3 regions of the Labrys neptuniae genome follow, and region 3 is predicted to be linked to each of the others. Evidence: predicted binding sites of a transcription regulator. Region 3 holds the regulator's gene; each other region holds the start of a gene.
The links. The regulator PhoB, encoded in region 3, activates phosphate uptake and scavenging genes when phosphate is short. The targets are predictions, from matches to a motif close to TGTCATNNANCTGTCAT.

Region 1 (10,408 bases), on a different contig from region 3:
CGCGACTTCCAGTCGACCATGCTGAATCTCGCCGACCAGACCAGCGGCGCGACCGATCGCGTCGGTGATCAGGTCACGACGCTGCGCGACCTTGCCGCGCACGTCATCAGCGATGTCGGCACCATGGCCAATCGCCTGGAGGAACAGAGCAACCACCTCAGCAGCGCTGCGGCTGTCCTGACCGACACACAGACCCGTGTCGACCAGGCCCTCGACGAACGTCGCGCCACCCTGGAGGCCCTGGTCTCCACCGTCGGCGGCAAGGTCGAGGCGATGGAAGCGATGATGAAATCCTTCGCCGAAGTGATCGAGGAAAAGCTCGCCAATGCCGAAAGCAAGGCGCGCCAGACCAGCGGCCTGCTTGCCGACAACGCCAACACCACGGCGCAGGCCATCGCCGACCAGTTCGAGCTCATCCGCGCTACCACCGGCAAGGAGCGCGACCGCACCTCCACGGCCCTCAAATCGACCTATGAGCAGGCAGTGCAGGAAATCTCCGGCCTGTTCGGCAGCGCCACCGAGCGTTTCGCCGAAGTGGCCCAGGAGATGCGCGGCATGACCCAGACCGTGAAGGAGGAGCTGGAAGCCACCCGCTCCGAGCTCAAGCGCGGCCTCTTGGAGATCCCGAAGGAAACCTCGGACTCCACCGCCACCATGCGCCGCGTCGTGGCCGAGCAGATCCAGGCTCTCAACGACCTCGCCGATATCGTCAGCCGCTCCAGCCGCTCGCTCGATATCGCCGAGCCGACCGACCGGCCGATCCCTGCCCCGCTCCGGCTGCGCGAGCGTGCCGACGTGGCGGCCGAGGCCCCTGCTCGCCGGGCGGAAATGCCGCGCGCCGGCACGCTGCCTCCGGTGCCCGAGTTGAAGCCTGCCGCGCCGGCCCGCAGCACCGCTGTGGCAGCACCCGCCTCGCGGGGTGAACGTCGCGGTACCGGCTGGCTCTCGGAAGTGCTGGCCCGCGCCTCGCGCGAAGAGCCCGAACCGGCTCCCCAGGCCAACACGCCCGCCGTGATGGCCTCCTCCCTCGACACGCTGTCGGTCGATATCGCCAAGATGGTCGAGCATGACGCCGTCGCCGAGGTTTGGGACCGCTACCGTCGTGGCGAGCGCAACGCCTTCTCGCGCCGGCTCTACACGCTGCAGGGCCAGCAGGCCTTCGAGGAAATCCGCCGGCGCTATCGGCGCGACGCGGACTTCCAGGCGACGGTGGACCGCTACGTCCAGGAGTTCGAACAGCTCATCACCGAAGTGGACCGCGAGGATCGCAGCGGCAACATGGCCAGGACCTATCTCACCGCCGATTCCGGCAAGGTCTATACGATCCTGGCGCACGCCGCCGGCAAGCTCACCTGAGCCCGGCTGGAAACGACCTTTCTCAACTGCCCGGTTGAGCATGGAAAAGGCCCCGAAATCCCGGGGCCTTTTTCGTTGTGTCGGCAGGATGGCTGCCATGCCGAAGCCGAGCTTGCGCTGAAGCCAGGCGCCGCTATTGTCCGTCAATCCTCAGCCAACATGCCGACGCCCGGCTTGCAGTGAGACGTTTGCGATGGTTGACGCCCTGCTCCATCAGTTCCATGCCTTGCTGGCGGTCTATGCGCTGTACACCGTCGCCGTCGCCAGCCCCGGCCCGAGCAACATGGCCATCATGGGCGTGGCCATGGGACAGGGGCGCCTGCCGGCGCTGGTACTGGCTTCCGGCATCATGACGGGCTCGATGATCTGGGCAATGCTGGCGGCCACCGGGGTTTCCACCTTGCTGGCCGCCTATGCCAACGCCATCACCGCCATCAAGATCGGCGGTGGGCTCTATCTCCTCTATCTGGCCGTCAAATCGGCGCGTTCGGCCTTCAAGGCCGGCCAGGACGAAACCAGGCAAGAACGGGGTCCGATCGACTACCGCCGGCTCTACTGGCGCGGCCTGATGCTGCATCTGACCAATCCGAAGTCGATCCTGGCCTGGATCGCCATCATGTCGCTCGGCCTGAAATCGGACGCTCCCGGCTATACGGCCCTGGCCATCATCGTCGGCTGCGCCATGATCGGACTGACGACCTTTGGCGGTTACGCCCTGGTCTTTTCCGCCCGCCCCATGGTTCGCCTTTATCAGAAGGCGCGGCGTTGGATCGAAGCCACGCTGGCATTGTTCTTCGGCCTGGCCGGTATCCGCCTGCTGCTGTCGCGGATGTGAGTCCAGACATCGCCTGGTCATAGGGCCGCGCGCCGGGCTTCAACCTTGATAGTCAAACCGGCAGGCTGGCACGGCCCTGTTTGACCGCACTGGCTGGCGCAGGCGTGGTCTTTGCCCGGCTGCAGGCATCCACCACATTGGCGACGAACTGGTGGGCGCAGGCGTCCCAGGAATATTTCAAGGCCTCCGCCCGGGCGTCCGCGGGTTTGAGGTCGAGGCAGGCGCGCGCCGCGACGGCAAGGTCGTTGTCGAGGATGCCGGTCCTGCCGGAGCTGATCACGTCGATCGGCCCCGTCACCGGAAAGGCTGCCACCGGCAGGCCGCTGGCCATCGCTTCGAGCAGGACGATGCCGAATGTATCGGTCAGGCTCGGGAAGACGAAGACATCCGCCGAGGCATAGGCCCTCGCCAGGTCCTCTCCCTCCAGCATGCCGGCAAAATGAACGGCCGGATAGCGCGAGCGCAGCATCTCCAGGGCCGGCCCACCGCCAACCACCACTTTCGAGCCGGGCAGGTCGAGATCGAGGAAGGCCTCGATGTTCTTCTCGACCGCAACCCGGCCGACATAGAGGAAGATTGGGCCCGGCAGGTCGAAGATGCGCACCGGTCTCGGCTGGTACAGTTCGGCATCGACCCCGCGAGACCAGCGCATCAGCCGCTTGAAGCCGCGGGCCGCCAGTTCACGCTCGAGAGCCGGCGTAGAGACCATCGTCCCTGCCCCGGCATTGTGGAAACGCCGGATCCAGCGATAGGTCCAGTCGAGCGGTACCGGAACGCGCGCGGCGAGATATTCGGGAAAGCGCGTGTGATAGCTGGTGGTGAAAGGGCGTCCCTTCTTCAAGCAGGCCCGGCGGGTCAGCAGGCCGATCGGCCCTTCGGTGGCGATATGGACATAATCCGGCTTCTCGGCCTCGATATGCCGCTCGATAGCGCCGAGCGGCGGCATGGCAAGGCGGATTTCCGGATAGGATGGCATCGGCACCGACCAGAAGCGATCCGGCGCCAGGAAGTCGATTTCGACGCCCTGTCGCGCTGCAGCCGCAGCCGTCTGCTCCAGGGACCGGACGACGCCGTTCACCTGCGGGCGCCAGGCATCGGTGGCGATCAGGATCTTCATGGGACCGGCTCAGGCGGCGCGCTGAGGAACCAGCGTCTCGTCCTGGAGGGCCGGAGGCTTGTCGGCCTGCCGGACCAGTTCGCTCCAGCGCACCAGTTCGAAACGACCGTCGAAATGCTCGACGATCGCGGTGCAGCTTTCCACCCAGTCGCCGGAATTGATGTAGGTGACGCCATCGAGGTCGCGCAGCGTGGCGTGGTGGATGTGGCCGCAGATGACCCCGTCGCAATTCAAACGCTTGGCTTCCTTGGCCAGGGTTTCCTCGAAATGGCCGATGAAGCTGACGGCGTTCTTCACCTTGAGCTTGGCCCAGGCGGACAGAGACCAGTAGGACATGCCGAGGCGCCGGCGAATGGCGTTCAGCCAGGTATTTACACCCAGGGCCGTGACATAGGCCCAGTCGCCGAGCAGGGCCAGCCACTTGGCGTGGCGCACCACCACGTCGAAGGCATCGCCATGCATTACCAGGTAGCGCTTGCCATCCGCCGCGACATGCACGGTCTGCTCGATGACCTCGATGCCCCCGAAGTGATGCCCGGGAAAATCACGCAGGAACTCGTCGTGATTGCCCGGAATATAGACCATGCGCGCGCCCTTGCGGGCCTTGCGCAGCAGCTTCTGCACCACGTCGTTGTGGGCCTGCGGCCAGTACCAGCCGCTTTTCAACTGCCAGGCATCGACGATGTCGCCGACGAGGTAGATCGTCTCGGCGTCATAGGCGCGCAGGAAGTCCAGCAGCATGCCGGCCTGGCAGCCACGCGTCCCCAGATGCACATCCGAGATAAAGAGCGCTCGGTAGCGCGTGCCTTCGCTGTCGCTGTTCATGGCACCATCCTCGCCTGGTCCAAAAAACCTGTCGTCGAAACGAAGCATGAGAACGCGGCGCTTGCTTTGATGCGCTTTGCTGCAGACATCAGCGAAATCGACGACGCATCCTGATTGTCACAAACACGATTCAGTTCATGGTTTTATGACAGGCGACATGTCCGAGGGGGATCGCTGCCCATTCGCCCGCTTTTTCTCTGATGGCGTCTTGAGCCGAGACGAAAACAGCTCGATTTGCAAAGACGCGCCGAAACAAAGACTTGCAGCAAACAGGCATTCACTCATGAGGGCCTTTCGCTCTAGTGATAGGCAACCCAGAGCACGATGGCACCAAGCACAATGCGGTAGATGATGAAGGGCCAGGTCGAAAAGCGCTCGAGGATGCGCATCAGTCCCCAAAGGGCGGCAAAAGAGGAAATCGCCCCGACCACCAGGCCCACCAGGAGGATCAGCCAGCCTTCAACGGAGAGATGGGCACGCAGAAGCGTGGCGATTTCGTGCAGGCCGGCCAGGGCAATCGCGGGAATGCCCAGAAGGAAGGAAAAGCGTGCCGCCTCCTCGCGCGAGAAACCGCAGAACAGCGACGCCGTCAGGGTCGAGCCGGACCGCGACACGCCGGGGATCAGGGCGCCCACCTGAGCGAGCCCGACGATCAGGGCATCGCGCAATCGCATGTCCTCGACCCGGCGCCGATGGCGAGCCAGGAGTTCGGCAGCAGCGAGCAGGCCGCCCATGACAAGGCAGGCAAGGCCGATCACAGGCAGGGCCCGCAGGGGACTGTCGCAACGATTGAGCGTTGGCGCGAGCAGCAGGCCGGCCAGCACGATCGGCACCGTACCCAGCACCACGCCGACCGCCAGGCGAAATTTCGGGGACATCCAATCCCCCGTGCGTACGGCCGCCAGCGACCCAAGGGTGATCGAGCGGATATCCGTCCAGAAATAGCAGACCACCGCGCACAGGGCCGCAAGCTGCATGGCCGCGGAGAAGGCCGAGCCGGGGTCCTGCCAGCCGAGCAGGGCCGGCACCAATCGCATATGGGCCGTGGAGGAGATCGGCATCAACTCGGTGATCCCCTGGACCACGCCGAGGAAAGCGACCTTTGCCACCCCCAACGTCATAAAGCCGGTGTCGACGCCGTCGGTGCAAGCGCCACTCATTCCACACCTCAAGGATTGCGCCCGACCCAGCACGCGCACCCACAAAACTTTCGATCGCGGCAACTTTACGGCAGGCCAGCGTCGCCGATGAAATTGCGGTGCGCTTCATGTGACGGCGTGTTGCCGCTGCGGCGAGCGGCAAGATTAAATCGGACACAACTTCGGCTTGTACCCTTGAAGCTGCCCCCAGCCACCCCCAATTGCTCGGGTGCTGGGTTGCAACATGGGAGAGGATAATGACCTCTTGTTCTACGCGTGGCCGCTGGCATCCGCTTCATGTCGTGGCGGTCATCGCCGGCTTTCTGATCTGGTGGCCGCTTGGCCTGGCGGCGCTGGCCTATTTCATCTGGGGCGACCGCTTTCCCCGGGAAAAGGTGCGTGAAGGCTTCGAGCGGGCCAAGGCGGAATTCGCCGGCTTCTCGCGTGATCAGCGCAGCTATGCCGGCCATGGCTGGTCGGCCACCGGCAATGCCGCTTTCGACGACTATCGCCGCGAGACGCTGCGCCGCCTGGAAGAGGAACGCCGGCGCCTCGAGGAAGAAGGCCGCGCCTTCGCCGAATTCGTCACCAATCTGCGTCGTGCCCGCGACAAGGAAGAGTTCGATCGCTTCATGGCCGAGCGCAATGCCGCTCGCAATGGTGGCGAGGGACACTCCGCCTGATCCCGAGAGCAAGGTGCGTTTGGGCGGGAGCGATGTAGACCGAGCGGGTCGCACCTTGCTCAGGCCACCAATGTTTCCAAACCGATCACGAGGCCCGCACAGCCCGGCTGTGCGGGCTTTGTCATGTGCGGGGCTTGGGGACGACAGGCTTGGGCGCAACCTTCGCGAAACCCGCGAAGGACTATCCGTTCTTTTTGCGCAAAGCGCGCTTCCACCACATTTTGCCCGCAGATTGAGGGGTGTCTTCCCTCTTCTCGACATGATTCCAACCATTCATCTGACAAATATTGGTGTGGCATCCCACACAGTGCTTGCGACCGCCCCCCCGATCGGGCATGGTCCGCACCGGCCGGCTGATGGCATTTGCCTCGCGAGGACCGGCTTTCAGGATCGATAATTTCAACGACAGCCGAAGGGCTGCAACTTTCGTCTAAAGGACCCCACAATGAAGCTGGTACGGTTTGGCGTGCCGGGCTCTGAAAAGCCCGGTTTGATCGATGCGGATGGCAAGATCAGGGACTTGTCGGCCCATGTCGCCGATTGGAAGGGCGACGCCCTCTCGCCGCAGTCTTTGGCCCGGATCGCCGCCCTCGCGCCAGCCTCGCTGCCGGAAGTGACCGGCAATCCGCGCCTGGGCTCCTGCGTCGCCCAGCCCGGCAACTTCATCGCGGTCGGCCTCAATTATGCCGACCACGCCGCCGAGAGCAACATGCCGATCCCCCAGGAACCGGTGCTGTTCAACAAGGCACCGTCCTGCGTGGTCGGCCCCAATGACGACGTCGTCATTCCGCGCGGTTCGGAGAAGACGGATTGGGAAGTGGAGCTGGCCATCGTCATCGGCAGCCGCGCTTCCTATGTCGAGGAGAAGGACGCCCTCTCCTACGTCGCCGGCTATGCCGTCTGCAACGACGTCTCCGAGCGCGCCTACCAGATCGAGCGCTCCGGCCAGTGGATGAAGGGCAAGGGCTGCCCGACCTTCGGTCCGCTCGGCCCCTGGCTGGTTACCCCCGACGAAGTCGGCGACGTCCAGAACCTTTCCATGTGGCTCGATGTCGACGGCGAGCGCGTGCAGACCGGCTCGACCAAGACCATGATCTTCGGTGTCGCCCACATCGTGCACTACATCTCGCAGTTCCTGATCCTGGAACCGGGCGACGTCATCACCACCGGTACGCCTCCCGGCGTCGGCATGGGCATGAAGCCGCCGCGCTATCTCAAGCCCGGCAATGTGATGACGCTCGGCATCGAGAAGCTCGGCGACCAGCGCCAGACCACGGTTGCCTGGAGCGCCTGAGCCGTCCGCCAGCCCTGACGGCATGACCGGCGCCCTTCCCCGCTCGACGGGAGGAAGGGTGCCAGGTGTCGCAAGGCTGGACAGCACAACATGAAAAAGCCTTCGCGCCGGCATGAACCTGCGCGAAGGCTTTTTTATTGGAAATTCAGCGTCTTACTTGAAGATACCAGGCTGGTTGGGTTCGCCCGGATCATCCCAGCGATAGGTCAGGCCCGCCGAGACGATGTCGACCGAAGCATCGACTTTGCCGAAATAGGGCAATCCTGAATAATGGGGATTGCGAGAATCGAGCTTGATATCGCCATTCAAAGCAAACAGGTGCGAATAGGCAAGATCGACCGAAAGCTTGTTGTTGAACTTGTAGCCCAAGCCGATCGAGGCATGAATGCGATCGCTGTCAGGCAGGCGCAGGTCGCGATTGGTGTCGGAAATCGGCGACCATTCATAGCCGAGACCAGCCCGCAGTGTCAGCTCCGGGCTCCAGGCATACTCTCCGCCGATCGAGGCATAGTAGCCATCATCATACTTGAATGGCAGGGTCGTGACCTCGCGGCCGGCCGCGGGTCCTGACGTCGCAACGACGGGAATCACGCCGAAGCGGCTCCAATTCGTCCATTCGAAACCAGCGGAGAGCGTGAGTTCGGGCGTCACCCTTTGTGTGATACCGATGGTGAGCTGATCGGGCAAAGTCAGATCGGCCTTGACGCGCATCTGGCGCAAAATAGGCAACGCAGCGCCCGGATTTCTAAGGGTCCCCTCAAGATCCTGTTTAACAGCCGAACGGTAACCGATGCCAATCTGGGTGCCGTCGACCGGCGTGATCGTGAGACCGGCAGTCAGACCATAGCCCCAACTATCGCCCTCGATTGAGGCGGTCGGCGCGCCAGGAAGAGTTGCGCTGCCCGGCGGAAGTCCTGGGAACGGAGCAGCCTGTGTCAGGCGGGTCTTGAAATACATGGCCTGAAAGCCGAGGCCGACCGAGAGCCAATCCGTCACCTTGTAGGCGATGGTCGGATTAACATCGAAGGAGATCACCCTCGAGGTGCGGGCATAGACCTGTCCCGGCGAATTGAAGGGATTCTTGGTGACCAAGCCGAAGGGCGTGTTGGTGGCAAGGCCGATCCAGAGCCTGTCATTGACCTGATAAGACGTATAGCCCGCCGCCAGGATGCCGTCCTGCGCGATGTCGCCGGTGCTGGTCCCCTGCCACAAAGGCGCCGGCAAACCGACGAAAGTCGGCGTGATTTCAGCCTGCGGGAAGATGCCGCTCACAGACCACTGGGACTGCCAGCCAGGAATGGCGGTCATCGTCGCCGGGTTCCAATACATGGAGCTGAGGCCCCCCGATCCGGCCGCAACACCGGCAAAGCCCTGGCCAAGACCAATTGTGCTCTGCTCGCGCAGCGCGAAAGAGCCGGCATAGGCTTGGCTCGCAACCAGCGAAACGCCGGCCATCAGCAGGAATGCGAGTTGGGTGTTTCTTGCCATTCGTTCCCCCATATCATGACCCGCCGCTACGGCAGGTCCGGCTGAGTAATCTCAGCTGCCTATTGCTTTTGTCTGACCACAAGCAAGTAAGTGTTGCTTGCGGACGGTTCATTCGAACTCATGATTCTTCGTACCAGAATATTCGACGCTTCGTAACGGCCGGGGTCGCCGTTTCATCGTGTTTCCGTCACACCTGTGTCTCAATTCAGCGGGGTTGTTGCGTTCCTGTAACACTCGGTTTTTACGTCAACTTGGGGCGAGAAACATGCTTTACCGAGTGAAAAACCATCCCAAAGCTCGTTTGCTCGCGACCACGCGGGTCGGGGGCACTCCGACGGCTCGATGAAAGAGGAGTGAAACACAAACGTCTCCATCATCATCTTGTTGGATGACAATACATCGCAAAGCTTAGATAATTCCCGAGAACTTCTTCAGGCGGGAGCTCGGCAATGAGCGTCATCCCTTTTCCTCGCGTCGGCCTGCAGAAAGGCCCTGCAGCCCTGTTGCCGCCCATTCCCATCTTCGATGCACGCGACAGCGGCCTGGCCCTGCACGCCCAGGCCCGCCTGGATACGGTGCGGGCGCTGCTGCGCTCCTGCCTGATCTCGATGCCGGCGGAGGCCCATGGCAAGGTGGCCGAACTCGATGCCGGCGCGCATGCCTGGCTGCTCGCCAGCCCCTCCCCCTATGTCGGCGAGATCGAGGCGATCGCCGCGCTCCTGCCGATGCCTGGCGCCTTCCTGATCAACGCAGCCTATGAGTGGGGCTGCACAACCCTGGCGGCGGCCGCTCCGGACGGACGCGGTGCCCGGCTGCTGCGGACGCTCGATTGGGATTTCGACGGTCTCGGCCGCTTCGTCGAGGTGGTCCGCCAGCGCGGCCCTGCAGGAGAATTCCTCAACGTGACCTGGCCTGGTGCGGTGGGGGTGCTGACGGCTCTGGCGCCCGGCCGCTTTGCCGCCACGATCAACAAGGGTCCGGCACCAGCCGGCGCGGCCAGCGCCAGCGGTGCGATCGTGCCGGATCTGTCCGGCTTGCGGCGCGGGCTGATGCCCGCCATGCACCTGCTTCGCCGCGTCTTCGAGGAGGCTCCCGATTTCGCCACCGCGCGGGACCTGATGGAACGTATACCGATCGCCGCCGAGACGATCTTCACGCTGACGGGCCTCTCGCCTGCCGAGACCTGCGTGATCGAGCGCAGGCCTGAGGCTTTCGTCACGCAGCCCGGCCCGGTCGCCGCCGCCAATGACTGGGCCAATGCGCCGAGCTGGAACAATGGGATGCTGTGCGAAAGCGACAGTCCCAGCCGCCGACTGGCGATCGCCTCCCATGCCGGCCGGGCCATGGCGCCCTTCGCCTGGGTGGAGCCCCCCTTGCGCAATGCCATCACCCGGCTTGCCGTCGAGGCCGACGCCCGCCAGGGCAGCCTGCGTGTCCGCGGCTATGAGGCAACACCGGACCGCAGCGATGCCATGCCCGTCACTGCCGACCTTGAGCTGCAGGTCTGACGACAGCGCTGGCGGGAAACACGCGCACTCGCGTCACCATAGAAGAAGGGGCGGACCGTTGGCCCGCCCCTCTCCGGTATTGCCTGTCGTGGGACCTCAGGCCGCCGCAGCGACCGTTTGCGGTGCGTCGTCGCCGCTCAGCGCCGCTGCGAGCTGGGCCTTG
Region 2 (10,408 bases), on a different contig from region 3:
AATTGACCCGGGTCGCTGCGGTCTGCCGGGCTGAAACGCCGGCTTCCGCATTCAGCCGGGTGGCCACCGGCCGCAGTGCCCGTTCGACCGCCTCACGACGGGCCTCGTCCTGCCAGAGTGCGTCGAGCAGGGCGGCGGCGCTGGCCTTGGCGCTGTTACGGCCGAGATGATAGGCAAAGCCGACAGGCCCGTTTTCGAGCCGGACGGTGGCGCGCGATGTGCTCGCCTCGCCCAGGTTGAAGGCGGCGCCGTCGCCGCCAACCCGGCCCTGCAGCATGACGAGGCCGGTTAAGGCGGGCCGCAGTGCTGCATGGGCCGGCAACGGGGCCAGGGTCGAGAGGGCCTGGTCGAGTTCTGCACCGGTCGCGTGGGCACAAAGACGCATGACGGCCTGGCGTGCCTTCAGTCCGGCAGCGGGCTCGGCCGCCATCTGGCGATGACGATCTGGGGAGGACTCATTCATGTCGGAACCATTGCTCTGCCTTGGATCACAACAGGCTGGCGCAGCATGTTGTCTAGTGATATAGACAACTATATGAGGAACCCTGCAACGCTTCCATGACAAAACCAGTCCCGACCCAAAATTTTTCGCCGCAGGCCGCAACAGGCGATTTCGCCGCTGCGGAAGGCAGCCTTTCCCGCGGGGATGGCAACGCTGTGGATGGTGCCGTCTTTCGCGGCGATGGTATCGCCGCCTGGCGCAAGATCGCGGATCTCGTCGAGGCCGAGATCATTGGCGGCATGCTGGCTCCCGGGACGCAATTGCCGACGGAGGCTGCGTTGGCCGCCCGCTTCGGCGTCAACCGGCACACGGTACGGCGGGCGCTTGGCGAACTGGCTGGCAAGGGCCTGGTGCGCACTGCGCAGGGCAGGGGGACCTTCGTCGAGCTTTCCCGGCTCGCCTATCCGATCGGTGAACGCACGCGTTTCAGCCAGAACATGGCGCAGGAAGGGCGCGAGCCCGGGGGCATCGTGCTGGAGGCCGTCGAAATCGAGGCCGATCCGCGTCTTGCCGGGCTGCTGGCCATAACGCCGGGCAGTCCGGTGCTGAAACTGCTGACCATGCGTTCGGCCGACGGCGTACCGATCGCCTTCGGCAACTCCTTCCTGCCGCTGCCACGCTTTGCCGGTTTTGCCGATGCCTATCGGCGCTTCGGGGCCGTGACGCCGGCCTTGGCGGCCTGCGGCGTCGATGATTACAAGCGGATATCGACCCGTGTCGGAGCGCGCTTTGCCTCACCCGACGAAGCAGCCAGGCTCGATATTGCGGCCGGCCGCCCCGTCCTGACGGTGGAAGGCGTCAATATCGACGCCGACGGCGTGCCGATCCAGGCGATCTCCAGCCTGTTCGCCGCGGACCGTACCGAGATCGTGGTGCAGAGCTGATGATCCGATAGGCTTTTCCAGAATGCGAATGACCGATCAAATCGCTTCGTGGCACACCGCTTCGACCCGATTTCCGGCAGGGTCGATCAGAAAAGCTGCATAATAATGGTCGTGATAGTGCGTTCGTAATCCCGGAGCACCGTTCGCGCGGCCCCCGGACGCAAGGCCGGCGGCATAGAACGCATCGACTTGGGCGCGAGATGCGGCTTTGAAGCACCAATGCCGCTTGTTCTCTTCGATGTTCGATGCGTCGAGGTAGATAGCCAGGAATGTCGATTGCGTGTCGTTTGATCGACAGCGCTCGCCATAGCCGATGGCCTCGCTCCGGTCATAGACTTTGGGCGCCCCGAGGGCACTCATGATTGCATCATAAAACGCCCGTGCCTGCTGAAGATCGGGAACGCCGATCGAGACATGGTCGAGAAGAAACATGATTTATACCTCGAATCAGCGAGTTACGGCGAGATGCCGGCTCAAGCCCAGGAGGATAAGGCCTATTATCCAAAAGTAAGGCGGTGTCCATGCGAATCCAGCGATGGGCCCGATGCTTGCCATGGCTGGTGCGCCGAGACCTCGTGAACGCCGCCGTTCAAACGGGTATTTCGATCAAATGTCGGCATTGGTGGCAGCGGGGCCAAGCATGACGGGGCTACCCTTCGTTCGCTTCCCGGCGTACCTAGCCGCGATAATCGTGCCTGTTTCCACACGGATCCGTCACGACAGGGCCGTTCTCGCCATCGTCGAGATAACCAGGTCCGATCGGCACCTTGCCGTGTCCGCCGGGGATGTCGAGCACATAGGTGGGCTGGCCGAGGCCGGTGAGACTTCCGCGCAATTGCCGCATCACCGCCTGGCCCTCGGCGATGGTGGTGCGGAAATGGCTCGTGCCCTTGGCGAGGTCGCCATGATGCAGGTAATAGGGCTTGATGCGCAGGCCGAGCAGCGCCCGGAAGAGGGCCGACAGCGCCTCGGCCGTGGCGTTGACGCCCTTGAGCAGGACGGTCTGGCTGACCATGGCGATCCCCGCCTTGACCAGCCGCGTACAGGCTTCCCGCGCGGCGGGCGTGAGTTCGCGCACATGGTTGGCGTGCAGGGCGACGAACACGCCCTTCGGGCTGTCGAGACTTTCGATGAGTTCGTCCGTGATCCGTTCGGGCGCCACCACCGGCACGCGGGTGTGAAAGCGGATCACGCCGACATGATCGATGGCCGACAGCGCCTTCACGATCCGGCCGATGCGCCGCGGCGACAACGCGAAGGGATCGCCGCCGGTGATGATGACCTCGAAGATGGCGGGGTTGCCGGCGATATAGGCCAGGGCAGCATCGAGTTCGCCGCCGGCGAGCATCTCGCCCTCCGGCCCTACCATCTCCCGGCGGAAGCAGAAACGGCAATAGACCGGGCAGACATGCAGTGGCTTGAGCAGGACGCGGTCGGGGTAGCGATGGACGATGCCTTTCACCGGCGAAAAGGCGTCATCCCCGATCGGGTCCGAGAGTTCGTCCGGGCTCGATATCAGTTCGCGGCCGGTCGGCACGAATTGGGCGGCAATGGGATCGTCCTGGGGGGAGCCAGCGATGAGATCCGTCATCGCTGGAGTGATTGCCACCGAAAAACGCCGCGCCACCTCTTCGATGTCGAGACGCTCGGCCGAAGAAATGAGCCCGCTGGCTTCCAGATCGGAAGCGCTCCGAAGGCTGGAATGCTTGTTCATTTCGATGCTCTTGCCATGATGCCGGCTGGATCGCCACGGCGAGGCAGCCCTTTAGCAGGCAATGGCTGGATATGCCAACCCGGGAGCAAACACGCGTTTCCGCTAAAAGGCGTTTTGCTCTGCAGCCTCGAACCCGATTTCGGAAGCGGATTCGAGGCCGCCGGTCATTGTTGTCGCATGTTTTTTGCTGAAATCGGCATCCGTTTTTCGGCGCGATGCTCTAGCGATAGCGATCGATCAAGTCTCGGGCGCAGGCGGCGGGCTGGGGCTGATCGTTCTTCTCATGACCGTCGATCACGCCGATATCGCGCAACAAACGATCGGAGAGACCGCGCAACCTCTTCTTCGGCACCGTCCGAGGGTTTGTCGACCGTGACTTGTTCCTTTCCGCAGCGCTCTCCTGCAAACAAGGCTGCTCAATGTAGCCAATCTGCGCCATGGTCATGGTTCGACCGCCAGATCGGCAAGGTCCTCGGTGTTGTCGGCCCAATGGGCCGTCGTCGCCGATCCCTCACGCGGCGCGGGCTTGCAGGGGGCGATGTCATGGCAGGCGATCATCGTGGATGTCCCGTGGTTGAAAACGACCGGGACAGGCTAGGCGATTGAGCGACCTCGATGCTTCGGCTATGATCGTAGTATGAAAGACGGACCGATGATCGCCTCTGTCGCCGCCCTGATCGGCGACCCCGCCCGTGCCAACATGCTCACGGCGCTGATGGACGGGCGGGCCCTCACCGTGAGTGAACTGGCCGAGGCCGGAGGCATCAGTCTGCAGACAGCCAGCGGCCATCTCGCCAAGCTCGATGCCGCCGGCCTGCTTTCGGCGGAAAAACAAGGACGGCACCGCTATTTTCGCCTGTCGGGCCACGATGTCGCGCAGGTCCTGGAAGCCCTGATGGGGCTGGCCCAGCGCACCGGTGCGATAAGAGTGCGGACCGGCCCGCGCGACGAAGCCATGCGGGCGGCAAGGATCTGCTACGACCACTAAGAGTGCGGACCGGCCCGCGCGACGAAGCCATGCGGGCGGCAAGGATCTGCTACGACCACCTGGCCGGGGCACGCGGTGTTGCCCTGCTGGACGGCTTCGTCTGCCAGGGCTTCATCAGCGGTGACGATAATCCCGTGGTGACGGCCACGGGCAGGGATTTCTTCGTCGGGTTGGGGCTCGACGTTCCGGCCATGGCCAGGAGCCGGAGACCCGTCTGCCGACGCTGCCTCGACTGGAGCGAACGCCGCAGCCATCTCGGCGGAGCCCTGGGCGCGAGGCTGCTCGACTGGGTGATCGAGCGCGACTGGGCCCGGCGCAAACAGGGGCGCGTGATCGCCTTCACGCCCGCCGGCGCGAAGGCGTTCGACGCGACCTTCGGCCTGGCGGAATAGGCCTCAGGGGCGCTGCGGCTGGCCGATGATCGCGAGCCGCAGGCGCGACGAAATCACGTCGATGACGGCGACGGTGACCAGGATCATGAAGATCAGCACGCCGAGCGGTGGCAGGTCGAGTACCCGCAGCAATTCGGCCAGATACTGGCCGACGCCGCCGGCCCCGACGATGCCGATGATGGTCGCCGAACGCACATTGGATTCGAAGAAATAGAGCACCTGGCTCGCCATCACCGGCAGGACCTGCGGGATCAGGGCGAAGCGGATGCGGTGGATCCGGTTGCCGCCCGTGGAGAGAACGCCCTCGCTTGCCTTGTTGTCGGTGGTCTCGATTGCCTCGGAGAACAGCTTGCCGAAGGCACCGAAGTCCACGCAGATGATGGCGAGCACGCCGGCGAAGGGACCGAGGCCGACGACGCCGACCCAGACCAGCGCCCAGATCAGCGCGTCGACGGAACGGATCACATCGAGACCGCGGCGCACAGCGAACCGGACGAAGACATTGGGAATGACGTTGCGGGCCGCCAGGAAGGCCACAGGCGCGGCCAGCACGGCCGCGGTGAGCGTGCCGGCGAAGGCGATGGCGAGCGTTTCGGCGAGGGCTTCGACGAAGAACCAGAATTTGCCTTCGTCATTGGGCGGGAACATCTGCACCACGAAGGTGCCGAGCCGCGAAAGGCCGCTGAAGAACCGATCCGGCGTGACTTCGAGCCGGATCATGGCGACGACGGCAAGGGCGAGCAGGACGGCGATCACGCCGCCCGCCAGGAAACGCGTCCGCCAGGAGGTTTCGAAATGGACGCGATGGCGGGCCGCCACGGAGGCGAGTTTTTCAGGGCCGAGCGGGGCGAGCGGACCCGCCGGACGCGGTGCCGGGCCGTTGATGCGATTGTTCATGGCATCGCCTTGTTCAATGGAGTGCCTCTTGGCCGATCAGGCGGTGGCGCAGCTTCTCGGTGGCGAAATCGATGATGAAGACGGTGACGATGATCATCAAAAGAATGGCGCTGACATCGGCATAGGCGAAGGTGCGGATCGCCACCAGGAGCTCCTGGCCGATGCCGCCGACGCCGATGAAGCCCATGACGCCGGCCTCTCTGACATTGATTTCGAAGCGGAGCAGGGAATAGGAGGCGAAGTTGGGCAGGGTCTGGGGCAGCACCGCAAAGCGTATGCTTTCCAGCCAGGAGCCGCCGGTGGCGACTGTGCCCTCGACAGGCTTCATGTCGACATTCTCGACCACTTCGGCAAACAGCTTGCCGAGCGCACCCATGGTGTGGATGGCAAGTGCCAGGGCGCCGGCCATCGGCCCGGACTTGAAGGCGATCAGGAAGATCATGGCAAAGACGATGGTGGGAACCGTACGGCAGAATTCGAGCCAACGGCGCACCACGGCGCGCAGAAGCCGGCTACGCGTCAGGTTTGCGGCCGCCATGAAACACAGGACGAAGGCGCCGAGCACGCCGAGCAGCGTGCCGAGATAGGCGACGAGCAGCGTGTCGCCGAGCAGCACCAGCCATTTGCCGAAACCCCAATACCACTCCCTGACATCGCCGAGGAAGTTGCCGAGACTGAGGGGAGGGGCAATGCGGCTGAAGAAGGAGGTGAAGTTGCCGAGATGAGTCCACAGGAAACCCGGCCGGACCGAGGCCACATGCGCCGACAGGGCGTAGAGGGCGATGCCGACAGCGACGGCGAGCCAGATCCGCCGCTTCTTGGCGGCAATGGTTGCCTGATAGGCCTTCAGCAACGCCCGGGCCTGCGCTTCCGGCAGGCTATTGATAGCCGGCAATATTATATCCTCCTGCCAAGTCGAGCGAGCGCGGTCCAAGGCGAAATCCGTCTGCGCAAAGGGCGCGCACCTTGCGGTACGCGCCCTTTCTTTCGGTCGTGCCTGGCTTTACTGGGTCTTGCGGAGCGCGTCGTTGAACTTCACCATGTCGACGATCGGCTGATATTCCTTGGCGCTGATCGCCGTGAGTTCGAGATCCTTGCCATCGGAAAGCTTGTCGAAATTGGCCTTGTCGTTCTTGGCGTAGTCGATCAGCGCGGCGCCGATCTTCTTCTTCAGATCGTCGGGCAGCGAGGCGAGCACCGTATAGGGGCCTTCAGGCAGGAAGGGCGTCTTGTAGATGACACGGAAATCGGCCTTGGTCATCGCGGTGCCGTCATCCTTCTTGAGGATGCCGCGGCTGAGCATGCGGGTCAGGTTGGAATCGTCTTCCGAGTTCCAGCTGTTGGCGGCGGCGTCGGCGGTACCCTGGGCAAGGGCCAGCACGGCATTGTCGTGGCTACCGGCGAAGACGACGGACGAAAAGAACTTGTCGACGTCGATGCCCTGGCTGTGCAGGCCGAAGCGCGGTGCGTTGTTGCCGGAGGTCGAGTTCGGGTCGACGAGGGCGAGCTTCTTGCCCTTGAGGTCCTCGATGGTCTTGTAGGGGCTGTCGGCCTTCACATAGATCACCGAATAATAGCCGGTGAGGCCGTTGTTATGGCGGGGCACGGCGACCGGCTCGGTGGCGACGCCGGTGATGATGGCGCGGGCATAGGAGGCCGGGCCGTACCAGGCGATCTGGGCAAAGCCGGCGCGCTGGGCTTCGATCACGGCGGCGTAGTCGTTGGCGATGTTGAGCTTGACCGGCACGCCGACCTGCTTGGCGATGTAGTCGGCCAGCGGCTGGTAGCGGTCATTGGTGGTGGAGGCGTTCTCGGCCGGAATGACGGCGAGCGTCAATTCGGGATACTGGGCCTTCCAGTCCTCGGCCTGGGCAGTACCGGCGGCAAAGCTCATGGCTGCTGCGGCAAGGCCGAGCAGCGTGCGGCGCGAAAGCATAGGTCTCTCCTGTCGGAAATATCGTGTTCTTGTGGCTCTTGAAGATGCGCAGCCGGCCTGTCAGGCCGCGACGCTGGCAGGGCGAGCCAAGCCTGCCGAATTTGTACCGCCTGCCCATTTGGTGTCGGCATCTGCGTCCATCACTTCGCCGGCCTCCAGGCCGTAGAGGTCGCGGGCCGCGTCGGCGGTGAGCGTGGCGGGAACGCCGTCGAACACCACGCGTCCCGCCGACATGCCGATCAGGCGGTCGCAATAGGAGCGAGCAAGGTCGAGCGAATGCAGGTTGCAGATGACGGTGATACCGAAATGCTTGTTGATGCGTAAGAGCGCGTCCATCACCACCTTGGTATTGCGCGGGTCGAGCGAGGCGATCGGCTCGTCCGCCAGGATGATCGAAGGTTCCTGCACCAGGGCGCGGGCGATCGCCACGCGCTGCTGCTGACCGCCGGACAGGCTGTCGGCACGCTGGCCGGCAAGATTGGCGATGTCGAACTGCTCCAGCGCGGCGAGCGCCATGGCCTTGTCCTCGAGGCCCCACAGCTGCAGCACGGCGCTGGCGGTCGAGACCTTGTTAAGGCGGCCCATCAGCACATTGGTGAGCACGTCGAGGCGGCCGATGAGGTTGAACTGCTGGAAGATCATGGCGCAGCGCGCGCGCCAGTCCCGCAGGGCCTGTCCGCGCAGGGCCGTGACATCGACGCCATCGAAGGAGATCGTACCGTCGCTCGGGTCGACGAGGCGGTTCAGCATGCGCAGCAATGTCGACTTGCCGGCCCCTGAGCGCCCGATCACGCCGATGAAGGCGCCGGGCGCAATTTCCAGATTCACATCGGCGACAGCCGTCTTGCCGCCAAAGCGCCTGGAAACTCCTTTGATCGCCAGCATGAACAGATCCCTTCTCGTGCAGGTTTCCGGAGTCGGTAACGCCGGGCCATTACAGAGGGATGGCAGTTCAATGATGTTTCGGTGACGATCCACCGCCGATGTCGCCGACAATTGCGACAGGCCGGGCACTCCGGCCGGTTCTTGTCATGGCGTTGTCGCAGGAGAATGGGAAGTACGAGCCTTTCCATGACCGGTGAATTGCCTTGCCTAAGCTCAGCCCCACGCCTCTCATCGACCCGACGGCTTCGGTTTCAGCGAGCCGGCTCGGGTGCTACACAGAGGTGGGACCGTGGACCAGCCTGATTGAAGTCGAACTCGGCGACTATTCCTATGTCGTCAACGATGCGGACATCGCCTATAGCCATGTCGGCCGTTTCGTCTCGATCGCGGCCCATACGCGCATCAATCCGGGCAATCACCCGATGGACCGGGCGAGCCAAAGCCATTTCAGCTATCGCGCCTCGGCCTATTTCGAAGGCGAGAGCGACGAGAGCGACTTCTTCGCTTGGCGTAGGGAACACGATGTCCATATCGGCCATGATGTCTGGATCGGGCATGGTGCGATCGTGCTGCCAGGACGTCGTATCGGCATCGGCGCCGTGGTGGGTGCTGGCGCCGTGGTCACCCGCGACGTCGAGGCCTATACCATCGTCGCCGGCAATCCGGCGCGGCCGATCCGTCGGCGCTTCGACGACGCGATTGCCGATCGCCTGCAGGCCCTGGCCTGGTGGGACTGGTCGCATGAAGCGCTGCGGGCCGCCCTGCCGGACTTCCGCAAGCTCCCGGTCGAGGCTTTCCTCGACAAATATCAGGCTCTTGCCGTTGAGGGCCTAATCGGTCCATCCTGAGGGCATGGCTGATACCCTCCATTTCGAAGATTTCCCGGTCGGCGAGATCGCCACTTATGGCTCGTACAGGCTGACGCGTGAGGCCATCCTCGCCTTCGCCAGGGAATATGACCCCCAGCCGTTTCATCTCGATGATGAGGCGGCAAAAAGCACCATGCTGGGCGGGCTTGCGGCATCCGGCTGGCATGCCTGCTGCATCTTGATGCGGCTCAATTGCGATGGCTTCATGCTCAACTCCACCTCGATGGGCGCCCCCGGCATCGACGAGGTTAAGTGGCTGGCGCCGCTCCGCCCGGATGTCACGCTGAGCGTTCGCCGTACGACGTTGGAGGCGCGGGCTTCCAGAAGCCGCCCCGAAATGGGCTTGGTGAAGTTTCTGTTCGAATTGGTGGCGGACGGCAAGACGGTGGTCACGACCCAGACTGGCTCCATCATGTTCGGCCGGAGGCAGGTGGCATGAAATATTTCGAGGATCTTGCCATCGGCGATACCGACGAGATCGGCGCCTTCACTTTTTCGGTCGAGAACATCAAGCGCTTTGCGACCCTCTACGATCCCCAACCCTTTCATGTCGACGAGGCTGCGGCTGAGGCCAGCCATTTCGGCGGCCTGGTGGCGTCGGGCTGGCAGGTTGCGGCGGTCTGGATGAAGCTCCTGGTGGCGCATCAGGAAGTCGAGATCGCGCGGGCGCGTCAGCTCGGCAAGCCGGTGGTGAAGCTCGGCCCGTCGCCGGGCTTTCGCAACATGGTCTGGGCCAAGCCGGTGCGCGCCGGCGATACGCTGCGCTACAGCGTGGAGATCACGGGCAAGAAGGAGAGCGCTTCCCGCCCCGAATGGGGCATCGTCTCCATGCAGAGCTCGGCGCTCAACCAGCATGGCGAGCAGGCGTTCCGCTTCGAGGGCACTGTCTTCTGGGAAAGGCGTGGATGAGGCGCCTCGGTGTACGGGTCATCAATCCGCACTGAAGGACCTGGAGCCATCAACCTGGTCGCATAGTTGCTCGAGCCCTATCGATCGGGCTAAGTAGACGTGCCTTAGCCAGGCCGGGAGGCAAGACTTGGCGAGGCGATCAGCTGGGGCTCTGAAAGGAGCAGAGGGGTTTCTCCCGTCCTCCCAGCACCAGCGCCAAGACATGGCGCGATCAGGAGATCGGCTTGCCCGGTTTCCGTGCCAATTCCGCATAGAACGCGTAGCCGCGGTAGAGGTCCCTGGTCCGGAGCTGCAAGCCCTCGCGGCTTGCAAGATCCGCCAGTGCTGCGGGCAGTGCGGCGATCGGATGGACGTGGAAGCGCGCCAGCCAGGCAAAGAGCACCCGCTTGAACCAGCTCGGCAGGCCGCCCTGCTGGCCGAAATCCACGATGA
Region 3 (10,408 bases):
AAATTTCTCGACATCATGCGGTCCCAGGCCAATCGCATGTCCCGGCTGATCGACGATCTCCTGTCGCTCTCGCGCATCGAACTCAATGCCCATGTCCAGCCCGACAAGCCGGTCGAGCTCGGTGCCGTTGTCGGCCATGTCGCCGATACGCTCGGGCCCCTCGCCCAGGACCGCAGCGTCACGCTCAGCGTCGACAAGCGCGTCCCGATGCTGGAAGTACGGGGCGAGCGGGACGAGTTGATCCGTGTCTTCGAGAATCTGGTGGAAAATGCCATCAAATATGGCGCGTCCGGCGGCAAGGTCGAGGTTACCCTCGATTCGCAACCCAAGCCGCAGGGCAAGGGCCGCGAGGCGGTGGTGACGGTGCGCGATTACGGCCCGGGCATCGAGGCGGAGCATGTACCGCGCCTGACCGAACGCTTCTACCGGGTGGATGCCGCGAAATCCCGCGAGAAGGGCGGCACGGGCCTCGGGCTCGCCATCGTCAAGCACATCGTGGCGCGCCACCGCGGCCGCCTGGGCATCGAGAGCGTACCGGGTGAAAGCACGGTTTTCTCGGTCCGGATCGACCAGATCGATTGAGACGGCGAGGCATTTTCAGGAACTGCCGGTTCTTTCGGCCATTTCGCCAAATCTTTGATTTGGCCTCGAAAATCGCCGGGCACCCGAACAAGGACAGGCCCGTATCCCCGAATCCGGCATGACGATCGAGGCTGCAGCCATCGTCATAGGGTTTCGACGGGTTTTAACAATCGCGTCACCACCGTTGCGACGCGGTTGACAGAATACATTCAACCCATTGAATTATAACGGTTTTATTTGTCATAAAACGATAGCCTAACTGTCATAGAACCGTTGCTGCCGGCTTGTTAGGAGTCGCGCCGTAGACAGGGTTGCCGACCGGTAAACGATCGTAGCGCCTGTCCAGAGAACAACGGAGATAGACCGTGAAGCTTTCCTTCCTCGCGCTCGCCGCTTCGGTAGCCCTGTCCAGCACGATCGCCGCGACCGCCGCCTTCGCAGCCGACATCACCGGCGCCGGTGGCACCTTCCCCGCCCCGGTCTACAATGCCTGGGGTAGCGATTTCAAAGCCAAGACCGGCACCGCGCTGAACTACCAGGCGATCGGTTCGGGCGGCGGCCAGACCCAGATCACCAACCGCACCGTCGATTTCGGCGCTTCCGATGCTCCGATGGCCACCGACAAGCTGACCGCTGCCAAGCTGCTGCAGTTCCCGACCGTCATCGGCGCCATCGTGCCGATCGTGAACATCGAGGGTGTATCCGCCGATCAGCTCACGCTGACCGGCGCGATCATCGCCGACATCTACCAGGGCAAGATCACCAAGTGGAACGATCCGAAGATCGCCGAGCTCAACAAGGATGTGAAGCTCCCCGATCTCGACATCGCCCCGGTCTACCGCGCCGACGGCTCGGGCACGACCTATGTCTTCACGTCCTATCTTTCGGCCGTGAGCCCCGACTGGAAGAGCAATATCGGCGCCGCCACCTCGGTGCAGTGGTCGACCGGTTCGGGTGCCAAGGGCAATGACGGCGTCGCCGGCGCCGTGAAGAACACCCAGGGCGCCATCGGCTATGTCGAATATGTCTATGCCGCCAACAACAGCCTGACCACCACGCAGCTGCAGAACAAGGACGGCAAGGTCGTCAAGCCGACCGTTCCTGCGTTCCAGGCCGCAGCCGCCAAGGCCGATTGGAAGGGTGCCAAGGACTTCGCCGTCTCGATGATCGACGTCGGCGGAGAAACCTCCTGGCCGATCGTTTCCACCACTTTCATCCTGCTGCCGAAGGATCCCAAGGACGCCAAGCAGTCGGCCGAAGTCATGAAGTTCTTCGACTGGGCCTACAAGGATGGCGGCGCGACGGCCGAGAAGCTGCACTACATCCCGCTGCCCAAGGAGGTGATCGATACCGTTCGCACCGCCTGGAAGAGCGAAGTGAAGGCTGCCGACGGCAAGGCCGTCTACGAATAAGCTGAAACCCCGACCCGGCGCGGTTCTGCGCCGGGTCGTCGTCCCTGATCGAATCACAGGCTGGAACATCGCCATGAGCGCCGTAGCCGACTCCTCGCTGGACGCATCCAACTCGGCCGCAAAGGTCGCGCAGGGTTCTCCCTCGCCCGGGGCCAAGACGGTTCCGGGCGCCAATCTGGATCCCATCTTCAAGGCCGCCCTCTATGGCTGCGGCTCCCTCGTGCTGATCCTGCTCTGCTCGATCGTCGTGCTGCTCTTCTATGGCGGCTGGCCGGCGCTGGCCCATTTCGGGCCGAGCTTCTACTGGTCCACCGCCTGGAACCCCGTCACCGAGAAATTCGGCGCCGGCGTCATGATCTACGGCACGCTGTTCACCGGCATTCTCGCTTTGATCATTGCCTTGCCGATGTCCTTCGGCATCGCCTTCTTCCTCACGGAGATCGCGCCCCAGAGCGTGCGGCGGCCGATCGGCATCGCCATCCAGCTCCTGGCGGCCGTGCCGTCGATCATCTTCGGCATGTGGGGGTCGCTGATCGTGGCGCCGATCCTGGCCCAGACGATCTACCCGCCGATCATCTCCGTCCTCTCGCACGTGCCGGTGCTCGGCTATCTGTTCAAGGGCCCCACCAACGGCGCCGGCATGCTCACGGCCGGCATCATCCTGGCCCTGATGATCATTCCCTTCATCACCGCGATGTTCGTCGAGATCCTCGAATCGGTGCCCGCCATGCTGAAGGAATCGGCCTATGGCGTCGGTGCCACCACCTATGAAGTCTTCCGCAACGTCTCGGTGCCCTATGGCCGCACGGCGCTGGTCGGCGCCGTCATGCTCGGCTTCGGCCGCGCTTTGGGCGAGACGATGGCGGTGACCTTCGTGATCGGCAACGCCAACCGAATATCGGCCTCGCTGTTCTCCTCGGGCGCGACCATCGCCTCCACCATCGCCAACGAATTCCCGGACGCGCCGGCCGGCTCGCTGCGCAGCCAGTCGCTGCTGGAGCTGGGCTTCGTGCTCTTCGTGATTTCCTTCATCGTGCTTGCGATCTCCCGCATGCTCGTGCGCACCAACGCCAAGTAAGGGAGAGCATCATGGCCCATCTCGCCCAAAGCAGCGCCCGTCTCGCCCGCCGCCGCGCCCTCGACTATGCCTACAAGGTCGTCTCGATCAGCTTTGCCGCGATCTCCCTGCTGGCGCTGGCCTGGATCCTGTTCACGCTGCTGCGCGAGGGTCTGCCCTCGCTGACCATGGACCTCTTCACCAAGGACATGGCCGATGGCGGCCTGCGCAATGCCATCGTCGGCTCTCTCGTCATGGTACTGCTCGCCCTCCTGATCGGTGCGCCGATCGGCATCATGGCCGGCACCTTCCTGGCCGAGGCCGGCCGCGGCAGCAAATTCGCCGATGCGGTGCGCTTCATCAACGACATCCTGCTCTCGGCGCCGTCCATCCTGATCGGCCTGTTCGTCTACCAGATGATCGTGGTGGCGACGGGCGGGTTCTCCGGCTGGGCCGGTGTGGTGGCGCTGGCCATCATCATCCTGCCGGTGGTCGTGCGCACCACCGAGGACATGCTGGCGCTGGTGCCGATCAGCCTGCGTGAAGCCGCCTTTGCCCTGGGATCGCCGATGTGGAAGGTCATCACCTTCGTGACCTGGCGCTCGGCTCGCACCGGTATCGTTACCGGCATCCTGCTGGCCCTGGCCCGCGCCGCCGGCGAGACCGCACCGCTGCTGCTCACGGCCTTCGGCAATTCCAACTGGTCGCTCAATCTCGGCAATGCCTTTGCCAGCTTGCCGGCTGCCATCTACCAGCTCGCGCCCTACCCCGATCCCAAGGCCGTCTCGGTGGCCTGGAGCGGCGCCCTCCTCATCACCGCCGGCGTGTTGGCGCTCAATATCCTGACCCGCTTCGTGCTCGCTCCCAAGAAATGAGTGCTCCCATGTCCGCTACCCCCCAAGCCTCCATCGCGGTTGCCGAACGCCCCCTCGCCGATCCAGCCGCCGCCGTGAAGCTCAAGGTCGAGAATCTCGACTTCTATTATGGCGAGAAGCATGCGCTCAAGGCCATCAATCTCGACATGATCGACCGGCAGGTCACCGCCATGATCGGTCCCTCCGGCTGCGGCAAGTCGACCCTGCTGCGCGTGCTCAACCGCATGTACGACCTCTATCCGGGGCAGACCGCCAAGGGCCGCGTGCTGCTCGACGGCCAGAACGTCATCGGCAAGGAGATCGACCCGGCGGTGCTGCGCGCCCGCATCGGCATGGTGTTCCAGAAGCCCACGCCCTTCCCGATGTCGATCTACGACAACATCGCCTTCGGCGTGCGGCTGCATGAATCCATCTCCAAGGCGGAGATGGACCAGCGTGTCGAATGGTGCCTGACCAAGGCCGCCTTGTGGAACGAGGTCAAGGACCGCCTGCACGCTTCAGCCCTAGGCATGTCCGGCGGCCAGCAGCAGCGCCTGTGCATCGCCCGCACCATCGCGGTGAAGCCCGAAGTCGTCCTGCTGGACGAGCCGACCTCCGCGCTCGATCCGATCTCGACCGCCAAGATCGAGGAATTGATCGACGAATTGAAGCGGGACTTCACCATCGTCATCGTCACGCACAATATGCAGCAGGCGGCGCGCTGCGCGGATGTGACGGCCTTCTTCTATCTGGGCGACCTCATCGAAGTCGGCCAGACCAACAAGATGTTCACCACCCCGAACGACAGCCGTACGCAGGATTACATCACCGGCCGCTTCGGCTGATCCCTCGGCCAGCGTCGAATTCATTTGGAGGCGGCATGTCCGACCATATCGTTACATCCTTCGACCAGGAACTGCGCGAGCTGCGCAACATGATCGCCGAAATGGGTGGCTATGCCGAGAAGAGCGTAGCCGACAGCGTCGAAGCCCTGCTCAAGCGCGACACCCAGCGCGCCAAGGCGGTGATCGATCTCGACGCCGCGATCGACAAGCTGCAGCGCCAGGTCGAGGACAGGGCCATCCTGATCATCGCCAAGCGCCAGCCGCTGGCCCTCGACCTGCGCGAGATCGTCTCGGCCCTGCGGGTGGCCAATGACCTCGAGCGGATCGGCGACCTCGGCAAGAATGTCGCCAAGCGCGTGGTGGCCATCCACAGTCACGCCCAGCCGGCCCAGCTCTTCGGCGGTTTCGACCACATGGCCGACCTGGTACTCGAGCAGCTCAAGCAGGTGCTCGACGCCTTCGCCCAGCGCAATGTCGAGGAAGCCCTCTCGGTCTGGCGCTCGGACGGCGAGATCGATGCGATGTATACCTCGCTGTTCCGCGAATTGCTGACCTACATGATGGAAGATCCGCGCAATATCGGCTTCTGCACCCATCTGCTGTTCTGCGCCAAGAACATCGAGCGCATCGGTGACCACGCCACCAACATCGCCGAGACGGTCCACTATCTCGTGACCGGTGAATCGCCGGCCGGAGAGCGGCCCAAGGCGGACAACAGCACCGATCTCGTCGACCTTCCTGTGCCGGCTAAATAACAAGGGATAGGCCATGCCTCCCAAGGTTCTGATCGTCGAGGACGAAGAAGCGCTGACCCTGCTGCTGCGCTACAATCTCGAAGCCGAAGGCTATGAGGTGGATAGTGTCGCACGCGGAGACGACGCCGAGATCCGCTTGCGCGAAAGCGTGCCGGACCTGGTTCTGCTCGACTGGATGTTGCCGGGCCTGTCCGGCATCGAATTGTGCCGGCGCATTCGCATGCGGCCGGAAACCGAGCGCCTGCCGGTGATCATGCTCACGGCGCGCGGCGAGGAAACCGAACGCGTGCGGGGTCTGGCCACCGGCGCCGACGACTATGTCGTCAAGCCCTTCTCCGTGCCCGAGCTCTCGGCCCGCGTGCGTGCCCTGCTGCGCCGGGCCAAGCCCGATCACGTCGCCTCCCTGCTCAAGGCCGGCGACATCTCTCTCGACCGCGAGACCAAGCGCGTCCATCGCGGCAATCGCGAGATCCGCCTCGGCCCGACCGAATTCCGCCTGCTCGAATTCCTGATGCAGGCACCGGGACGCGTCTTCGCGCGCGAGCAGTTGCTCGACAGCGTCTGGGGCCGCGACGTCTATATCGACGAGCGCACGGTCGACGTGCATGTCGGCCGCCTGCGCAAGGCGATGAACCGCACGCGCGAGATCGATCCGATCCGCACCGTGCGCGGTGCCGGCTATTCCTTCGACGAGACCTTCGCCAAGCAATCCTGAGCGCGTTTCGCGGGCATTGCCCGCTCGCTCCGCTTCGCCAAGGCTGCGTTGCGCCCTCACCACGCTCCTACGGGGAGAGGGTTAGGGGTTGCGCGACGTAGAGAGCAAGAGTGGGCGACGATATCCGCCCTCCTCCCTCGCTGCGCAGTCACGCTGCCAAATCCGCCAGGCGTGCCTGCAGATAGCGGCGGATGGCCGGATCGCTCTCCAGGCCGATCGCCCGCAAATAGGCATTGCGGGCCTCCTCCGGTCTGGCGGCCCGCACCAGCAAGTCCGCACGCGCGGCCCAATAGGGCTGGTAATCGACGATGCGTCCGTCACCGGCGACCTCGTCAAGTGCAGCCAGACCAGCCTGCGGCCCCATGAGGCGGGCGAGCGCCACGGCCCGGTTGATGGCGGCCACTGGAGAAGCTGTCAGCAGAACCAAGGCTTCATACAATGTGACGATCGCGGCCCAGTCCGTCGTCGCGCAGATGCGTCGATGGGCATGGGCCGATTGCAGCGCGGCTTCCAGCTGATAGCGGCCGATCTGGCGCACCTGGCCGGCCCGGGCAAGCAAGGCCTCGGCCTCCTCGATCAGCCCCGCATCCCAGAGCGCGGTGTCCTGCTGCTCCAGCGGAATATAATCGCCATCCTGGCCGCGGCGCGCCGCCCGCCGCGCTTCGGCGTGCAGCATCAGGGCCAGCAGTCCGAGCACTTCGGGCTCGCCGGGCAGGAGCGAGGCCAGCAGCCGGCCGAGCCAGATCCCCTCCGTCGACAGATTGCGCTCGCGGGCATGAGCCCCTTCCGGATCGGCCCAGCCTTCGGCATAGACGGCATAAACGGCCTCCAGCACCGCGTCGAGACGGCCGGGCAACTCGTCGGGCTCCGGGATGCGGAAAGGGATGCCGGCTTGCTTGATCTTAGCCTTGGCCCGCACCAGCCTCTGGCTCATCGCCACGGGCGAGACCAGGAAGGCGCTGGCGATCGCGCCGGCATCGAACCCCAATATCACCTGCAGGATCAGGGGAGCACGTACGGTGGCATCGAGGGAGGGATGGGCGCAGGCGAACATCAGGCGCAGGCGCTCATCGGGCACGGCATGCCGCTCGCCCTGCCCCGAGGCGAGGGCCTCGACATGGCGGCTGACCTCGTCCGCCTTTTCGCCGCGCAGCCTGGCGCGGCGGGCCGCATCGATCTGGCGGCGCCGGGCCGCGGTCAGCAGCCAGGCTTCGGGATTGACGGGCACGCCGCCCGCCGGCCAATGTTCCATGGCCGCAGCAAAGGCGTCGGCCAGGGCATCCTCGGCCCCCGCAATGTCGCCCGAGCGCGCCGCGAGAAGAGCGACGAGCCGGCCATAGCTGCGTCGCGCCACGATTTCGGCAAGCTCGGCTGCGGGGGCTGAAGACACCGGCTCGGGCCGTTCGCTCAATAGTCCTTCGGGTCCCATATCGGCCGGACCTCGATGGTCCCGATGGCGGCGCTCGGGCAGCGCGCCGCCCAGCCGATCGCGGCATCCAGGTCCGGCACGTCGATGATATAGAAGCCGCCGAGCTGCTCGCGTGTGTCGGCGAAGGGCCCGTTGAGCACCTGGGTCTTGCCGTCGGCGATGCGCACGGTGGTGGCCGAAGCCGTCGGGCGCAGGCGGCTCCAGGGGCCGAGGGCACCGGCCGACTGGAGCGCCTGCGTATAGGCCTGATAGGCCGCTAGGATCTGCTGCTTGTTGGCGGGATCCGCCTTCAGCATGGCTTCTTCGCTGCTGTAGATCAGAATTGCGAACTGCATGGGTTCCTCCTGTCTCCGCCGGCGCATGATGCGCCGGCATGACAATGACGCGCCATCCCGTTCGCTTTCGACAGCGACAGGAAAATTATGCGCTCGCCTTGGTGAGCTGCTCGATCTCGGCCGAACCAAGATTGAGCTCGGTCGCCTTGATCAGGTCGGAGAGCTGCTCGACGCTGGTGGCGCTGGCGATCGGAGCGACGATACCGGGCCTTGCAATCAGCCAGGCAATGGCGACTTGGGCGGGCGTGGCGTTCTTGGCCTCGGCCACCGCGTCCAGGGCGGCGAGGATGCGCAGGCCACGCTCGTTGAGGTAGGTGCCCATGTCGCCGCCACGCGCATTGCTCTTGGCGAAATCGGCTTCGCTGCGATATTTGCCGGACAGGAAGCCCTTGGCCAGTGAGAAATAGCTGGTCACGCCAATCTCGTTCTTGAGACAGAAAGCCTCGAGCTCGCGCTCATAACCGGAGCGATCATAGAGATTATATTGCGTCTGCAGGTTCTCGAAACGCGGCCACATCTCCTTGGTGCTGATCGCCAGCGCCTTGAACATGGTATTGGCGCTATGATTGGAATTACCGATCACCCGCACCTTGCCGTCCTTGACCAGCTCGGCATAGATGCCCAGCGTTTCCTCGAGTTCGACCTCCGGATCCTCCCAATGGGAGAGATAGAGGTCGATATAGTCGGTCTGCAGGCGCTTGAGCGAGTCCTCCACCGCCTGGACGATGTAGTCGCGCGACAGGCCCTTCTTGCCCGGCCCCATTTCCGAGCCGACCTTGGTGGTGAGCACGATGTCGGCGCGATTGCCGCGAGCCTTCATCCACTTGCCGATGATGACCTCGGATTCGCCGCCCTGATTGCCGGGAACCCAGGATGAATAGACATCGGCAGTGTCGATCAGGTTGAAACCACCCCCGACGAAAGCATCGAGGACGGCGAAGGAGGCTTTCTCATCCGCGCTCCAGCCAAAGACATTGCCACCCAGGCCAAGCGGAGCAACCGACAGATCCGACCGTCCAATCGCACGTTTTTCCATGAATGCTCTCCATATTCATGACAACAAATGGACCCGTCCGGCACTTGGCCGTGCCGGTTCGGGCTCAAGGGCCGCAGGGAGTTCAAATCGAATAGGTCAGCTCTTGTTCCCCGCCCCCTGCCTGACGCATCTCTTCCACCGACATGTTGTCGAGCAGGTTGGAAGAGAGGTCCCGCACACGCCGCATCAAAAGGCGTACGGTGCAACCTGGAACATCCGGGCAGTCGAGGCAAGGCTGATAAGCGGTGTGGCTGGCGCAGGCGATCGGCGCGAGCGGGCCGTCGAGAACCCGGATGGCATTGCCGACGCTGATCTGGCTGGCTTCGCGCGCCAGCATGTAGCCGCCGCCCTTGCCTTTCTTGGAGCGTACGATGCCGGCCACGCGCAACTCGCCCAGGATCGCATCGAGAAACTTCTTGGGAATGCGGTTGGCTTCGGCGATTTCCTGGCTTTGCGCCGTCTCGCCGGCCGGCAGGCTGGCGAGGTGCGCCAGCGCCTTGAGACCATATTTGCCCTTGTTCGTCAGCATTGCCCGATTCGCTCCACGCAGGACAAAGTCCATCCTGTCTATCACGAATATAGGGATTATGGACCGAATCGATAAGGGCCCGGACGGGTGTGTCGATCTCCAGACCGGCACACCAATTCTGCCTCGACCGCGCAAAGGCCGCCTATACCGGGATTGCCGATGGCCTCAGGTCACCGCCAGCCGGCCCGGCGGCTCGGGTGACAGGTCCTCGTAGAGCGTCTGGGCCTCGCTCGCCGGGCCGCGTCGATCGCCCAAGGCGAGAACGCGATAGACCCGGACGGTACGCTCCAGGGCGATGGTGAGCACATCGCCCACCTTGACGGCCTTGGCCGGGCTATCCGTGCGCGTGCCGTTGAGGCGGACATGACCGTCCGCCACCAGTTTCGCGGCCAAGGAGCGTGTCTTCACCACGCGTGCGTGCCAGAGCCATTTGTCGATCCGAAGACGATCCTGGCTTCCGGCCTGGCTCATAAGTCGGTTCCCTAGAGCAAAACGCGTTCAGACGCGTCTTTGCGATTCGGGGTGACTCCGTCAAATCGCAAAACGCTGTGGATCAGGTCTTGTCCGGCTTGCCGCCCTGCATCTGCTCCTTGAGGGCGAGCAGCTTGGCGAAAGGCGAATTGGGATCCGGCGCGCGATTGGATTCGCGTCCTCCCTGCGGCTTGGAGTCGCTCGACCAGTTGCGCGGGCGGTCGCCGCCCCGCTCCTGCCGATCGGGCCGCGGGCCACGATCGGGACGCGGTCCGCGGTCGGGACGGGCATCCCCCCGGGGCCGCCCGCCTTCGCTACCCTGCTTGCGCTCGCCGAAGCCCCTGTCCTCCCGCGGCCGGCCATTGCCGCGATCATCGCGGCGCGGCCG

Region 1: ABXS05_RS00385 (UDP-2,3-diacylglucosamine diphosphatase) is a predicted target of PhoB. The motif match lies at 4,268-4,284, and genes of this name have one in related genera.
Region 2: phnC (phosphonate ABC transporter ATP-binding protein) is a predicted target of PhoB. The motif match lies at 8,341-8,357, and genes of this name have one in related genera.

What each region holds. Positions count from the first base shown of each region.
Region 1 is NZ_JBFNQD010000001.1:78,395-88,802, reverse strand. It holds gene ABXS05_RS00400 (apolipoprotein A-IV repeat region-like domain-containing protein) at 1-1,356, shown strand, start outside; gene ABXS05_RS00395 (LysE family translocator) at 1,550-2,191, shown strand; gene ABXS05_RS00390 (glycosyltransferase family 4 protein) at 2,244-3,308, opposite strand; gene ABXS05_RS00385 (UDP-2,3-diacylglucosamine diphosphatase) at 3,318-4,133, opposite strand; gene ABXS05_RS00380 (undecaprenyl-diphosphate phosphatase) at 4,433-5,293, opposite strand; gene ABXS05_RS00375 (DUF2852 domain-containing protein) at 5,530-5,955, shown strand; gene ABXS05_RS00370 (fumarylacetoacetate hydrolase family protein) at 6,401-7,249, shown strand; gene ABXS05_RS00365 (OmpP1/FadL family transporter) at 7,403-8,737, opposite strand; gene ABXS05_RS00360 (Ntn hydrolase family protein) at 9,187-10,245, shown strand; gene ABXS05_RS00355 (dicarboxylate/amino acid:cation symporter) at 10,342-10,408, opposite strand, start outside.
Region 2 is NZ_JBFNQD010000003.1:414,509-424,916, reverse strand. It holds gene phnG (phosphonate C-P lyase system protein PhnG) at 1-463, opposite strand, end outside; gene phnF (phosphonate metabolism transcriptional regulator PhnF) at 559-1,386, shown strand; gene ABXS05_RS12665 (VOC family protein) at 1,423-1,818, opposite strand; gene ABXS05_RS12660 (lysine-2,3-aminomutase-like protein) at 2,063-3,100, opposite strand; gene ABXS05_RS12655 (hypothetical protein) at 3,321-3,545, opposite strand; partial or broken gene ABXS05_RS12650 (ArsR/SmtB family transcription factor) at 3,738-4,480, shown strand; gene phnE (phosphonate ABC transporter, permease protein PhnE) at 4,484-5,377, opposite strand; gene phnE (phosphonate ABC transporter, permease protein PhnE) at 5,391-6,275, opposite strand; gene phnD (phosphonate ABC transporter substrate-binding protein) at 6,381-7,313, opposite strand; gene phnC (phosphonate ABC transporter ATP-binding protein) at 7,374-8,198, opposite strand; gene ABXS05_RS12625 (LbetaH domain-containing protein) at 8,396-9,046, shown strand; gene ABXS05_RS12620 (MaoC family dehydratase) at 9,051-9,506, shown strand; gene ABXS05_RS12615 (MaoC family dehydratase) at 9,503-9,976, shown strand; gene ABXS05_RS12610 (class I SAM-dependent methyltransferase) at 10,188-10,408, opposite strand, start outside.
Region 3 is NZ_JBFNQD010000007.1:313,536-323,943, forward strand. It holds gene ABXS05_RS21260 (ATP-binding protein) at 1-582, shown strand, start outside; gene pstS (phosphate ABC transporter substrate-binding protein PstS) at 948-1,994, shown strand; gene pstC (phosphate ABC transporter permease subunit PstC) at 2,068-3,072, shown strand; gene pstA (phosphate ABC transporter permease PstA) at 3,084-3,926, shown strand; gene pstB (phosphate ABC transporter ATP-binding protein PstB) at 3,923-4,750, shown strand; gene phoU (phosphate signaling complex protein PhoU) at 4,786-5,505, shown strand; gene phoB (phosphate regulon transcriptional regulator PhoB) at 5,519-6,220, shown strand; gene ABXS05_RS21295 (RNA polymerase sigma factor) at 6,369-7,631, opposite strand; gene ABXS05_RS21300 (YciI family protein) at 7,628-7,984, opposite strand; gene ABXS05_RS21305 (aldo/keto reductase) at 8,070-9,020, opposite strand; gene ABXS05_RS21310 (RrF2 family transcriptional regulator) at 9,103-9,549, opposite strand; gene ABXS05_RS21315 (RNA-binding S4 domain-containing protein) at 9,715-10,020, opposite strand; gene ABXS05_RS21320 (helicase-related protein) at 10,103-10,408, opposite strand, start outside.